Regions from separate parts of the Paenibacillus sp. GCM10027628 genome, predicted to be linked through region 2. Evidence: riboswitches for the same ligand, from Rfam matches in the RefSeq annotation. Region 2 holds a riboswitch; the other holds the start of a gene.

Region 1 (7,624 bases), on a different contig from region 2:
CGGACTCGAAGAACACAGCGTTGTATGATTCCTTTCTGTTCATGGACTATAACCCGCCGATTCCGGCAGCGGGCGTTTCCCTGGAACCTCAAGAGCTGCTGCTCCGTCCTGGACAGGAAGCGCCGTTAGCGGCTAACGTCACACCGGTTGAGGCCACAGATAAGACGCTGCTTTGGTCGAGCGCGAATCCAACGGTTGCTGATGTCACCTATAGCGGGACGGTAAAAGCGGTAAGCGACGGGGTAACCGCCGTTACAGTGACAACCAGGGATGGCGGATTCCAGTCTTCCGCGACATTGACGGTGGATGGCACTGCGCCTGTAACTGTCGACAACGCAGCTCCTGGCTGGCACCATGAGGCCCAAACCGTAACCTTGTCGGCTTACGATCAATTGAGCGGTGTCACTCAGACGAATTACCGTCTGGACAACGGATCGCTGATGGCCGGGACCACCGTAACGGTGTCGGGAGACGGGATTCATTCGCTTACTTACTACAGTACGGATCGGGCGGGCAATGCGGAAATGCCAAAAACGGTCGAGGTCAGAATCGATTCAACGCCGCCGGTTATCCGTATGACGGGACCGCTGACCGTATCTCGTGTAACGTACGGAACTTTGGCTTTTGCAGCGGAAGATTCGGGAAGCGGCTTAGTCGAAACATCCTTCCTGTTGGATGGCTTATCCATACCGAACCCTTACGCATTCGAACCGATGTCCATTGCAACGGGCGAACATCATTTAACCATAGAAGCGACAGACGCAGCGGGCAACCGGGAGACGGAGAATTTGATCTTAACGATCACATTTACCATAGAAGAGCTGGATGAAATGCTCGCATACTGCTATGAAAAAGGCTGGATCGACGGCCGGGGCATATTGAACAGTCTCCTGGCGAAGGTTCAACAAATTCAAAAGGATGCCGCCGAAGATCAGAAAAAAGTCGACTTCAACCCCTTGCTCCAAGAAATCCAAGCGCAAACCGGCAAAAAAATTGTTGCTGCATTTGCATCGAGTTTAAAGGAAGATATCGCCTATTTGAAGAAACCATAAAAGAAATAAGCCCCCTCGGACGGCATATACCGGCTGACGGGGCTTCTGCCATAACGCTGTAAAAGGGGGAGGTAAGGATGACGATTCGCGGACAAGTACGGAGCGGCCGTTCTGGATTATTGTCGAGGCTCAGTCTTCCGATATTTGCGTTGATTGTCACGTTCATCGCTCTTTTTGCAACGGCGGCCAGTTACATCCTCATTCGGGTGCAGAACGACCATACCCTCAAAATGGCTGAGCAGTCGATGAAATTCGTTTACAGAAATGTAGGCTACCAATTCGACACGATGAATAACGTTGCTGCTTTCATTCTAAGCAATCAATCGATTGAAAATTTGCTGGAGAGTCATTATCAGGAATCTTTCGAGGCGGCCGGCGATTATTACACGCTGGAGACGAATTTGCAAAATCTATCCTTGCTGTCCCTCTTGAACGATTTCGGCTCCCGCAGCGTTGCGCAGCAATCCTACGTGGTTTCTATCGCGCTGGAACCGGGGAGCGGGCTTTACGCGATGGCACCGGACCATTTTTACCCGATTACGGGGATTTTTAAAAATGAGGATTTGCAGAATAGGGAATGGTTTCACCAATTGAACCGCGGGGAACGGCAGAACGTGTGGTGGGGCGAGAAGGCGGACCCGGCAAATGCCGCTATGATTTATTCAGCAAGGAAAAAAACGAGCCTCAAAGATGGCCGGAGCATCGGTACGGTGATCGTCGGCGCGGATACATCCAGCATCAAGGGCATGTTCGACAATGCCCCGCTTGAGAAGGGCTATCATCTGCTGCTGGATGAAAACGATCGGGTCATCTATAGCGAGCGGTACGATTTTCTCGAAAATGCCGGAGAGCTCCCGTATGTACGCTCATTGACCGGTTCCAAAGGATCGATCATAACGAGAATCGACGGAGAGAGCCACAGGGTGATGTTTGAGACCATGGAAAACGGCTGGAAGCTGCTGGCGGTAGTTCCGGAGAGCCATTTTAGCAGGTACACCTTCGCCATATCGGCATTCGGCGCTGCTATTACAGCGGCAGCCTTGCTCATCGCGGGATTCTGGCTTCGCAGAATCGTCGTGCGGGTAACCGTTCCCATCACTAGGCTGGTTAACGCCATTCAGCGTCCGGAAGTCGTGGAATTCAAAGAGCCGCTTCCTTACCAATACACGGGGATTTATGAAGTGGATGAGTTGAATCAGAAGTTCGCCTCCATGCTCGTCACGATCCATAGTCTGATCGAAAAGTCCTTTACCGAGGAGATTGAACGTCGTCAGCTTCAACTGGAGCTGCTGCATGCACAGATTAATCCTCATTTCTTATATAACACCTTGGATTTAATTAACTGCCGGGCCATTATGGCTGGGGACCAAGAGACGAGCCGGATCGTTCGTTCCCTTGCCAATGTATTCCGCTATGGTTTGAATCGGGGGCAAACCTGGATCTCCTTGGATGAAGAAATGAAACAGGTCGAAGCCTATCTCCATATTCAAAAAATGATGCTGGATGATTTGCAAGTGGATATACGAGTGCCTGACGATCTCTTATCGGTGCAAATCGTACACCTTACGTTACAGCCTTTGGCGGAGAACGCGATCATTCACGGGTTTGCAGACCGTACGTCGGGCTGCCGGATCACAATTTCAGCCCGATTCGAAGGGGATGGGCTTGTTGTGCTGCGGGTTGAAGACAACGGTCGTGGCTGTGAAGCAGATCGGATGAATTTTATGCTCAGGCAGCAGCCGGTAAGAGAGACAGGCGGTAAAACGAATGAATCCGGAACCGGCTACGGCACCCTGAATGTTCACCGGAGAATTCAACTGCATGATGGGGAGGCGTATGGCTTGCGTTATGTGGAGGTGGGCGAGGGAACCTGCGTCGAAGTCGTCCTGCCTTATCATCCGGAGCAACTGGCAGGAAGAAAGGAGGTTGTGAATGTTTAAGCTGCTTATCGCGGAAGACGTGAAAATTGTCCGGGAAACGTTAGTGCGTTCCATAAACTGGCCGGATTTAGGTATTGAACTTCTGGGCGCCGTAGAGAATGGAGAGCAGGCGCTGGCCTGGTTGGACCGGGAGGAACCGGACCTGCTGTTGACGGATATCGGGATGCCGAAGATGAATGGGCTGGAGGTGATTGAGGCTGTAAAAGCCCGTAAACCGGATATCCACTGCATCATATTATCTGGACTGAATGAGTTTGAGCATGCAAGGCAGGCGATTAAGCTTCAAGTGCTGGATTATGTTCTGAAGCCGATCGACCCTGTTGAGATTGCAGAAGTTCTTTCTCGTGCGGTCGAAACGCTGCGCAAAGAACGGGGAGAGCGAGAGGCGTTGACGCTCGCGGAACAAGCCGCCAAGGACAGACTTCCGAACTTGACGGAAGCGCTGCCTCTAGGGGAATGGACCGGTAGTTTGAAAAAGAAAAAGCTGGTCGAGCAAGCGATCCAGTATGTGAAGGAAGGGTACATGCGCAAGGATTTGGCGCTGTCCGACGTCGCAACCTCGGTCGGGTTAAGTGAAAAATATTTGAATGTGCTGTTCAAGGAAGTGACCGGCATGACGATAAATCATTCGATCATTCGTCTTCGCATGGAGGAAGCAGCCCGGCTGCTGAAGGATCCCTCCATCAAAATTTACGAAATCTGCGACTGGATCGGCTATACGGATCAGGATCATTTCCGGGAGAGCTTCAAGAAACAATACGGTTTGACGCCGACCGAGTATCGCAACAAGTTTTTGTAGGAAGTTTTTGAAAGACAGAGAATACCGGATAAAATAATAGATAATGAAAGTCAAACAGGCATGAATACGCTTCCGATTAGCGTATTTTCTTGATATGATCAAGAATTCATTCCACACCTCATTTTACATTTTTTTCAAGAGAGCGTATCATTCAATTCATCAACTAAATACTGTTCCTGAATCGCTGAATCCCAAGAAGGAACGGGGGAACCAAAGTCGATAGCCATCCGCAAAAGATGGTCATCGAAGGGGTGAATCACCTATACAAATTATTTGTATGGGGGTAGGGCAATCTCGCTGCCCGAATCCGACAGCTAACCTCGTAAGCGTTAAGTGAGAGAGGATGACCGCCATGATCAATAACTGACCACGGAGAGCCATGTGCCTCTGTGGTTTTTTTTGCAGTAAAAGGAGTTAATCATCCATTTTATAACATTTATGAGAGGTAAGTGATGGAGCCATGGTTCATCGCATCGAACAACTGGAGAAAGATATTCCTGAAAAAAACAAAGATATTCTACTGTATGCTAAACACGTGATCAAGTCATTGGAAGATTTTGAGGATCATCACCGCAGACTTGTTGCAGCACAAGCCATAGCCGGGATTAAGCCTATCGGTGATCAGGAAGTTGCGTTTTATGAAACCGTAAGAGAGATGAAAGAGCAAATTGTCTCAACGCTCGTGCAAACGATTGATGATCTGAAGCACAAAGGAGATAAGTACCATGAGAAGCACTTCCCTGATGGAGTAGAATAATTGGGTATTGGGAAAAGGTGAAAGAGGAGCTTGGTTAGTCACAGCTCCTCTTTTTTTGTTGAGGTAAAATAGGGCAAGAGACCCCAGCATGTTCAAGATGGATAATCCATTCTGCTTACTTTTTGATCGGATTATGAACATTTAAGAAACGTGCTGAATGCATAAGGCATTTGCAAGAAAAAGGCTGGATCAATAGTGTTCGCATGCATGATCTAACCTGAGGAACTGCTATAACCCTTTGAAGTGGAACGACAATCCGCTATTTTGAGAAAAACACGCTACAATTTGAAGTAGCGGAACGTGAGTACGTTAACCGAGGAAATAGGGCTTTTCGGAAGCCGAAAAGACGGAATAGATGATCCTAGCTTGTTCCTCTTACATCATTAAATCGGACGTTTTTTAGGAAATAACGTATTCACGATCCCTCAATGAGGCTAACGGAATATTCTATTTTATTGGACATAAGAAATGAAAACACTCATATTGTAAAACAACAAACAACAAACAACAAACAATAAACATGAATATGATTGTTGTTTGTTGTTTTTGTGTTGACTTAATTTGTTTGTTTTCATTATGATTAGCTTGTAAAAGGGGATGATGTAAATGACGGGAAAGAGGGTTTCAATGATGAGTGCAATTGCGAATCGTGTTTTTGTTATCGGACTTGATGGTGCGGGCAATTTTATTAAGGACACGCCGACGCCTAACATTCATAGGCTACTGTATGATGGGGCGATGACTTATAACGCACAAACCGTATTTCCTTCTATCAGCGCGCAGTGCTGGGGTTCTATGTTCCATGGCGTCGAGCCGGATAAACATGGGCTGGACAATGCGCTCGCATCGGATACGCGTTATCCGGAAGACAGCCCCTATCCATCCTTTATGAAGCTGGTACGTCAAAATTGGCCTGATTGCAAGATAGCCGCTTATTCGGAATGGTCACCGATCAATTACGGCATTATCGAGCAGTCCTGCGGTTTCGAAGATTTATCCGTGCCGGATCCACAGCTCGCAGAAGCGGCAGCCGCTTATATTAAGGAAAATCCGGATCTCAAACTGATGTATATTCATTTCGGCGATCCCGACTACACGGGACATGAATTCGGGTACGGTGCGCATATTCCGGAATATTTGGCGAAAATTACGGAAATCGACGGGTACGTCGGCGTTGTACTGGAGGCGATCCGCGAAGCGGGGTTGATGGAAGAAAGCTTGATTATCCTAACGTCCGACCACGGAGGCGGAGGCGACCACCCGCGCGGACATGGTAGCGACCATCCGGCCGATATGACAGTTTTTTGGGGCTGCCACGGACCGAAAGTCGCTAAAGGAGTAGAAATTACGGATCGTGTGTTGCTTAAAGATACGGCTGCGGTCATTGCTTACGCATTGGGCATGAAGCCATGTCCGGAATGGGAAGGCAAGGTGCCTGCGGGAATTTTTAAGGACTAATAAAATTTCATTAAAGAAGCTGCGTAGAATTGAGTTCTATGCGGTTTTTTCTTTTAGCAGGAGGCTATACCCTTCTATGTTTTATCTAGAAACGTACTGAAACATTTCCTCATGGATCGTGGGTCCACTTTTTTCGAACAAAATATGGAGCGAGTTAGGGCTGTGAAGCATGTGAAGGGGAAATGTACACGGTATAAGGGGCTAGTCACCATGAAAGTTGCAACGCGTAGAACAAGAGACAGAAAGTGCATAGCTGCAGAGATGTTTTACATCGTAAGAGACATGTGGGTTTGCAGTCATGTCTCTAACGATATTTCTGAGGCTGTCGATTTACTGTTCATACCTTCGGAAATCTGCGGGAGACCACAAAATGTATGCGAAAAATCATACAAAATGAGCGGCGCACACATCGAATCAGTCGATTCTATTCGAAATTTCATACACAAAACGTGATTTGGGCCCTGATTCTGTAAATGAATACGAAAAATCATATACATTCTCAGCATGTTTCCGTTCACGTCAAAACTATCCCAAATAAATCGACAGCCTCTTTCTCATCTTTACAGACGAGAAAAAAAGCAAGTTTGTACAGGGAGCGAAGCTGGAATGATGTTTTACATCGAAAGAGACATGTGAGGATGTTGCAGTTGTGTCTCTAACGATCTTTTTCATCTTTACAGACGAGAAAAAAAGCAGGCTTGTACGCTGAGCGAAGCTGGAATGATGTTTTACATCGTAAGAGACATGTGGGGGCGTTGCAGTCATGTCTCGAACGATGTTTATCATCTTTACAGACGAGAGAGGGAGGATTGTCAAAGACAAGTCCGCCCCCAAACGTACGGCTATAGACAAAGGACCTGGCCATCGGCCAGGTTTTCTCATTTTTCCAAAGAAATAATTCGTTTTAACGAACGGATGATGAGGATTCTAAGCTATACTCAACAATTATTTAACAAAATTGAATTATAAGGTACCACTTCATTCTTAATAACGAACACGAACAATATAAATTGAGCATGTACATCGCCGGTTGGATCTAATTGTCTGATGAGAGTCCAACAGCCCTTGTTTCTGTAGCCTATATCTAATTATCGAAGGAGTTTCCTGTGAAAAGACAACGTAAACGGCCAAAGTTCCGCCTTGCTAGTAAAGTCGCGGTTCTCTGTCTAACTTTTACTGGAGCCATCGTCTCCCAACCGGCGGATGCCGGTATCACCAATTCCAATCAAGTTCACGCCGCAACCGTAGACCGTCCGTTTTATAAAGCGACTTGGCTATGGGATACAAGTTCGGCGCTGGAGAACAAGGAAAGCACGCTGCAATTTCTTCAGCAGAACGGGGTCAATCTTATTTATTTGCAAGTCGATCCCGATGTTCCCGTGGGTGACTACAGAAGCTTTATCGGAGAGGCTTACGCTCGCGGAATAGAGGTTCATGCATTAGGGGGAGCACCGGACTGGGTGCTTCGGGAACAACAGATTAAAGTGTACAAGCTGATTGATTGGGTGAAAACTTACAACAATGGCGTATCAGCCGCAGAACAGTTTAAGGGCATTCATCTTGATGTCGAGCCATTCGTCCTGAAGGCTTGGTATGCGGACACGGATACCATGCTGGG
Region 2 (7,624 bases):
AGCGCTTCTCTTGTCACTGCAATTCTTCTTAAGCCAGTTGAAACGCCGCTACGGCAGCGAACGGGAATTCGTGTGATTTCAATAAAGAGGCCTCCTTCTCAAATGAGAGAAAGGGGGCCTTTTTACATTACGTAGCGATAAAACATATAAATCGTGTTGTTTTAACATATAATATGTGTTATTTTAATTTTAGTTCAATTACGCAGGAGGTGCTGTTAAGATGACGGAGGATAAAACAAAGAGACTTTCGGTGTACTTGCCTGAGAAGGTCAAGGCTGATTTGGAGCGGATGGCTGAGGAAACGGGGCTTTCGATGACTCAATTAATCGTCATGGCAACACATGGTTTGCTAGCCAATTATGGCGCGGTCGGCGGCTCTATCTTCGCGGACCTCTTGTCGGCTAAACAACGAATCGGCCAAGATATGGAGCAGAAACGGATCCTGCTGGATCAAGACAAACAGACTTTGCAAGACTATTACGGGGCGAGAGTGGACGAATATGAACGTATCTACAAACGTGAAGATCCCGACTATCAGCAAGGTTTGACGATGCTGGCGCAGGCGATGACGAATGTGGTTCGGGGACAGCGTGTTTTGGAGGTGGCTTGCGGGACGGGATATTGGACCCAATACGCAGCGGAAGCTGCCGATCACATTGTAGGTGTGGATATTCGACCCGAGGTGCTTCAGATCGCGAAGTCCAAGCCATGGCCTGCGAATAAGGTGTCTTTCTGCGTTGGTGATGCCTATCGTTTGGAGCAAGTCGAAGGGTCTTTCGATTGCGGTGTGGCCAACTTCTGGTTTTCGCATGTACCAAGGAACCGAATCGATGAATTTCTGGAAGGCTTCCATCGCAGACTGGGGGCAGGAGCTGAGGTTTTCCTGGGGGACAATGTGTATGTTCCCGGACGGGGCGGAGAGCTGATCCGCAAGGACGATTGTGAGGACACCTATAAAAGGCGCGAACTTGCGGACGGCTCCCAACATGAAATCATAAAAAACTATTTCAGCTACGAAGAGCTGAAAGACATTTTCAAGCCATATGCGAAGCATTTGAATATTTTCGTCGGAAGCAGTTTCTGGTATGTGAGCTACACGGTCGCGTAAATATACAAATGGGTTCCGATCGCCACCCATCAATGACCCGAAGTGAATTTCAGACCAAGTACGCCAACCAGGATTAGACTCATGAACAGAATGCGCATCAAACTAACCGGTTCATGGAGAAACAGTATACCGACAATAATCGCCCCTACGGCGCCAATTCCTGTCCAAGCCGCGTAGGCTGTGCCGATGGGCAGCGTTTTAGTCGCTATAGCGAGAAAATAAAAGCTTACAACCATCCCGGCGATCGTGATGCTTGTAGGGATAAGACGAGTAAATCCATTGGAAAATTTCAATGAAATCGCCCACACGACTTCAAAAACGCCGGCAATAACTAAATGCAACCAAGCCACTTTATCCACTCCTTTTCATAAAGCAATTAATTTGGCCACAAAAAAAGAAAAAGCCTGGAAGCAATATCGCTAAAGCGATAAGACTCCCGGGCTTTTCCCCCTCCGTGACCACAGCGTATCCGCTGTGTGTTTTCCCTTGGACCAGGCTGGCGCGAACGCCACGGAACCCTAGAAAACGACTTGGCGTTATTATATGACGCCTCACATGACATGTCAAGTTCAAGTTACAGCTAAACCCGGCTAAAAAGTGCTGGGGAAATTGGACGTCGATATTGCAAATATAAAAATAATGACAAAAAATGCGATAATGATCGCATACAACGCCGTTCCAATAATTCCGCATACGAGACCTGTAATTGCAAAGCCTTTGCCTTGCTCGCCGCGAAGCTGTATTTCTTTCGAAGCAATGCGTGAAAGCACGATGGCTATGATCCCCAAGATGATGCCCACATAAGGAATGACAATGGATAAAATACCCAACACCATAGCGGCGATAGATTTACCGTTAGTTTGTGATGATTGCGGTTGTTGTTGGAACGGGGGCTGCGTGCCGTTCAGATACGGTTCCATATAGAACCTCCTTCGAGTTTTTCAAAAAGATCTATGCCCCATTATAACCAGATCTTACCTGTGTATCTAGTGCAAGTTTCCGAAATGAATAAAAGCCCGACGGCGGCTCGATCGAGCTGGGCTTGTCTGGGCTTCATTCTTGAGTATTGCGAGAATTTTACTTGGATTGGACGGCAGTCAATTGGTTGTAAATATCATCCCAGAGTACACGTCTGGCTGATACGTACCGCTTCGCGTAGTAGGACTCGCTTAGCTTGTTTTTTACAACACCGTGATTGGTAGCGGAGTGAATGAATTCACCGTCTCCGAGGTAGATGCCTACGTGAGAAATCCCTTTACCATCGGTGTTGAAAAAGACGAGATCGCCTTTTCGAAGGTCGGATTTGTCAACCCAGTAGCCTTCTTGGTCTTGTGATTTGGAGCTGTGCGGAAGATCGATACCGAATTGCTCGAACACATAAGAGGTGAAGCCGGAGCAATCAAAGCCATTGGTCGTAGTACCCGCAAATTTATATGGGGTTCCGATTAAGCCGTCTACCGTTTCATCCAGTTTGGATTCTGCTGCAAAAACGCTACCTGCACCTATACTCAAAAACAAAACAAGACTGAAAACGAGAGCAACAACCTTTTTCAACTGCTTGTCTCCTTCCGGTGCCTACGAGGTTAGCTGGAGGGTTCGGTTGAAGGTTCCCTATGATCCCTGTCTGGCAAGATCAATTCACCCGGAATGGTTCCCCCGTTTCCCACAAAAAGTGGGAATTCGGCATGAAATATTTGGTTTTTTGATGCTAGTCCTAAGGATTCGTCATAAACATCGAAATTCCTCCTTCTCTATGCGCTATTCTATAAAAATATGTGAAATATTTCTTAAAATAGACAAAAAAAAGCCCCTTTTTTCAAGGGACTGGCATATCTTTTGAAATTTGGGCATTTTTCGCTGATTTTATTTGTTCATTTTGGCAGTCCAGAGCTGATATTGGGATGTGATCGCCCACATTTGCAAAAACATGTTGAACAGCGGATACAACTGATAGATGAGTAGTGCCACCAGGCCGGCCCAGATGTAGGTCGCTGTGACCGTAATCCCCGTCAATAGTCCCGATATGAGCAGGATAAGAAGTGCGAGTCCGAGGATCGGCAGCGAATAGCGTATGAAAGTGATAAACGTGGAAATAATGCCGATTCTAGCAGCAATCGCGAATTGCACATACATGAAAAGCAAGTTTAATAGAAAACCGTAGCTGAGCAGCCCCAAAAGCCAGGGGAGCATCTGTAGAGCCGCTTCTTCGTAAGAAGTCGTATGAGCGTATATCGTTTGCACCTTCGGGAGGAGCCAGAGGAGCGGCAGTAAGGAGAGGACCATCCGCACAAAGTAAGTGATCAGGAAAGGGAGTGTGAGCTCCTTGATTCCTTTGAAAAAGCGATAGCCAGCATTCTGGTGACGATGTGTCAGCGAGTAATAGACACCTGCGTTCAGCATGGGTGTAAGCAGCATGCGAGCGCCTAAGAGCGCGGCCAGCCACCAGAGGTAAGAGTGACTGAGATCCGTTTTGAGCAGTTGAAATTGTCCTTCGGCCAGGAAGAGCTGCATCGCCTGCTTCGGCTGACCGCCGCCAGGGAAGCGATGCATCAGCGGTACCAGCACTGACTGCACCAGCTTATAGAGCAGAGCGCCCCAGCCCATTTGGTAAAGAAATAAGGCGATGACAGCGAAAGGCTGCTGCAAGGCCGCCCTTAAGCCGGTCTTCATGTAACTTTTCAAGGCAGTCCCCCCCTAAAATATTGTGATAACTACCAAGCGACCCAGCCAAAAATCGTTTGCATGAGCTGAATGATGCCGAGATTCCAGCGAATTTTCCATTTCGGGTCGACTTCCGTTTGCATGTAATTGTTAATATGCTTGTTTTCCAGCACCAGCGAATAATTCGGATCAATCCGTACCCAATCGACTGGAGCTGTATGGGTGAGCTTGTATTCGATGCTGCTGTTGGCGCCATCCCACGTTTTGTCCAATGAGGTGCCGTCGGCAAAATGGAAGTGAATGGGGACCGCCGGAGAGTTGCCGCCGCGCTTCGAGATGAGAATCGTACTTTCGTAAGAACCGGCGCCTTTGGTCCCGTCTGGCTTGACTTGAATGCTCTCGACCGTATAGTCCATCATCATGTTGCCATACACATATTGATTGAAAAAATCGTCCCATTTCGTTTTGGTGACATCTTCAACAACCTTTTGGAAGTCCTTCGTTGAAGGATGTTTGAATTCCCATCTCTGGAAGTAGGTATGCATAATGCGATCCATCGTTTTGCTGCCGACCTGCTTTTCCATCGCTTTCAGCACCAGCTTAGCCCGGGTATACACGTTATCTGCGTATTCCCCGTGCCCTTTGTACTTCCAGGCATCCAGCTGCAGCGCATTAGGCGATGTGATATAGCTGGATTCCACAGGCAGATTCGGCGATACGCCGTACTCGGCCTCCATGACTTTATCCTCGGCGTAAGAAGTGAAGCCTTCATCCAACCAAGCTTCTTCGAATTCATTGGTGGCGACTAGCCCATAGAAGTATTGATGGCCGATTTCATGAACGACAACCCGCTCAAGTTCGAGATCCGGATCCTTGTCATTGGCCCCCCAAGCCGTAACCAGCGTTGGGTATTCCATCCCTCCGGCACCGTTGCCGCCAGGGGGCGGCACAACAATGGATAAGGTCGAGTACGGATATGTACCGTACCACTGGCTGTAACGGGCCAACGCTTTTTTGGCAGCGTACATATACCGGTCTTTCAAATCTTTATGGTTCGGATCAAGATAAAGCTTGATTTTGACACCGGGAATTTGCGGGGTGGAGAACGGTTCTTCCGCATAGATAAAGTTCGGCGATGCCGACCAAGCGAAATCATGCACGTCTTCGGCGTAGAATTGATACGTTTTCGTGTCGTTATCCGTCACGGCCGGTTTTACCGGGAATCCGGTAGCGGCAACGGTATAGCTGGCCGGCACTTGGATTTTCACGTCATAGATGCCGAAATCGGAATAAAACTCCGAATTGCCATGATATTGATGCAGGTTCCAACCCTCCGTTGTGCGTCCGCGAGTGCCTGCCTTCTCATAAGCGGCCACCTTGGGGAACCATTGGCCTGCCATGACGAAGTCGCCGACATAGCCCATCCTGGCGAAAGCGGAAGGCAGTTTGACGAGAAATTCGGTTTGGATCGTGACGCGCTCACCGGCCCCAACGGCTTTAGGCAGCGGGATTTTCAGCAAAGTATGGTCATCTTTATTTCCGTCATCGGGCTGAACGAATTCCATCCGTCTGGTGAGATCGCTTCCGTCATCGGCTTTCACCGAAAGCAGGTCGATGCTCCCGATGCTCCCGGCCTTCGCTTCATCCTGCCGCAGCTTGCCGCCTGATTCGCGCATAAAGGTTGTCTTCTTGGATGCGAAAGCATTCGGATACAAATGCAGATACAGCTCCTGAACGGGAGCAGTCCCCGGATTTTCCCATGTTAACGTTTGTTGTCCCTTTAATTGTTTGGCATCCGCCAAATAAGCCACATTCATATGATATTCGGAGATCCGGTAGCTGAGCGGCTCAGCGGCTTGCTGGTCTAACGGTTTGGCAGAGTCAGGCTTCTGCATGTCCGGTGCGGGCGCAGACGGCTCTACCCGGGAGACGGGCACGACTGGCCTGGTCGCGGTTGGGAGCAAAGTTTCAGACAGCAGGACAGCGCCAGCTGCTAGGAGCATAACGGCAAACCACTGTACCTTGCGGTTTTTGAACAAAACACTCATGATTTTCACCCCGTTGACAAGCATCTACAGCATGTATATGTAGACAAGGTGTGGATTATTTCTGGAAAGAGAAAATAAACCCGCCGACCAAACCGAGGGAGATATGAAAAGCCTCTTGACTCCGTGCGCCCTTGTTCTCATCGCTGACATTGGCTACAATACAATCAGAGTGTATTCATTAAGTAAAAGAGTGGAAGGTGCCGAGATGGAAGCAGATAAAAAGAAGCTGGCCTTGAATATCGTAAGCTCCAAAGTGAACCACAAGGGCTTTGGCGCAGGTGCGATTGATCTGAGCAACGTTTCCAGCATCATTATAGATGGAGGCGAAGCCTATGTAGACGATGGTGCTTTGCATGCCAAAAGTAAAGTGGAGAAGGGCATCAAGTTCTCCATGAACAAAGAAGACGTGCCGAACGGCCGCAAGTGTTGGATCGTCTGGGTTGCGGTAGATCGTACCGAAGAGGGCGCTTATTATGCAGGAATGACAGCATGTGAGATGTTGGTCGACACCGAAGCACGCAGAGGGTGGAAAATTCTAGCCGACCACGTCAATAAAATGGATGCGGCTATGAAACGCAAATTTATCTTCGACGGGCTGGATGAGGCAGAGAAAACTGCGCTCCGCAATCAACTTATCGAACACAATGAAGAATGGTGGAACCGTTCTGATCAGACGCTCAAGGATGCGCTTTCATAAAGGCTGAACAGCCCCCTTTTCAAAATATGAACATTATGTGTCATCCATTGTGACGGTAGGGTGAACCGAGTATACTAGACCCTAGTGTATGTTACCTCATATACTAGGACAGCAAAAAGGCAGACTAAGACGCGCTTAGTTCTGCCTTTTTGTGTTGCCCGGAAGAGGGCTGCTTAATTGTTCCACCAACGCTTCAAATCGTTCCACCAGGAATCGTTTTGACCTTTTGGTGTACCTTTTTTACCGTCGCTTGATGCTTCTTTCGCCGGTTTGCCCGTGCAGTACGTGGTCGGCTCCGTACCTGCAATGAAGGCCTCCATCCGCGAACTCGGGCAGTCCTCATTGGACAGCTTGCCGCTTGCCGGATCGATATACACACTGGCTACACCGTCAGGAATCGGGAACAGCTTCGGCGGTATCGCATCGAGCGACTGCTCCGTAAACTCGGCGAAGATCGGCGATGCGAGGTGAGATTCCACGCTGCTGATATCGCGGTCCTTGTCATAGCCAACCCAGACGGCCGTCGCCAGCTCAGGCGTAAAGCCGACGAGCCAGGCATCCGTGTCGGTGGTCCCCGTTTTCCCAGCAATCGGTCTTTTGATGGTACTCGCAACGCGATTGCCCGTACCGCCTTCCTCAAACACGCTTTCCATCAGATTCGTCATCACGTAGGCGACAGCCGGATCGAGAATTTTTTCCGACTTCGGCTTTGCTTCATATAGAACCTTACCGTTCGCATCTTCAATGCGCTCAATGGCCGTCGTCTCGTTACGAATGCCTTGATTGGCAATCGTGCCGAAAGCGGACGCCATTTCCAACGGAGAGACGGGAAAAGCTCCAAGGGCTAGCGAAGGGAGCGGCTTCATCGGACTGGTAATGCCGAGCTTCCGAGCTAGATCGATCACTTTATCGGGTCCCACATCAAGGATCGTATGGACGGCATAAATATTATCGGATTTGGAAATTGCCTGTCGCATATCGATATTGGCGTTAACATATTGATCGTTAAAGTTACGTGGCGTGTACGTCTGACGCCCTTGATCGTAAGTGAATACCGTCGGCTCGCTCTTGACCAGCGTTGCCGGGGTGTACCCATTTTGCAGAGCCACC

The links. A riboswitch is a leader RNA that binds a small molecule or an ion and turns the genes downstream of it on or off. The one in region 2 is predicted to bind cyclic di-AMP.
Region 1: another riboswitch for cyclic di-AMP. It lies ahead of ACFQZT_RS07360 (hypothetical protein); the one in region 2 lies ahead of ACFQZT_RS07845 (C40 family peptidase).

What each region holds. Positions count from the first base shown of each region.
Region 1 covers NZ_JBHTHA010000003.1:89,145-96,768, forward strand. The annotation lists gene ACFQZT_RS07345 (OmpL47-type beta-barrel domain-containing protein) at 1-1,052, shown strand, start outside; gene ACFQZT_RS07350 (cache domain-containing sensor histidine kinase) at 1,130-2,992, shown strand; gene ACFQZT_RS07355 (response regulator transcription factor) at 2,985-3,791, shown strand; cyclic di-AMP (ydaO/yuaA leader) riboswitch at 3,964-4,136, shown strand; gene ACFQZT_RS07360 (hypothetical protein) at 4,252-4,548, shown strand; gene ACFQZT_RS07365 (alkaline phosphatase family protein) at 5,176-6,006, shown strand; gene ACFQZT_RS07370 (glycoside hydrolase family protein) at 7,113-7,624, shown strand, end outside.
Region 2 covers NZ_JBHTHA010000004.1:3,325-10,948, reverse strand. The annotation lists gene ACFQZT_RS07865 (hypothetical protein) at 1-76, shown strand, start outside; gene ACFQZT_RS07860 (methyltransferase domain-containing protein) at 221-1,108, shown strand; gene sugE (quaternary ammonium compound efflux SMR transporter SugE) at 1,138-1,458, opposite strand; guanidine-I (ykkC/yxkD leader) riboswitch at 1,540-1,641, opposite strand; gene ACFQZT_RS07850 (DUF4190 domain-containing protein) at 1,699-2,028, opposite strand; gene ACFQZT_RS07845 (C40 family peptidase) at 2,186-2,662, opposite strand; cyclic di-AMP (ydaO/yuaA leader) riboswitch at 2,666-2,804, opposite strand; gene ACFQZT_RS07840 (hypothetical protein) at 2,972-3,790, opposite strand; gene ACFQZT_RS07835 (M1 family metallopeptidase) at 3,820-5,817, opposite strand; gene ACFQZT_RS07830 (YwhD family protein) at 6,023-6,514, shown strand; gene ACFQZT_RS07825 (transglycosylase domain-containing protein) at 6,688-7,624, opposite strand, start outside.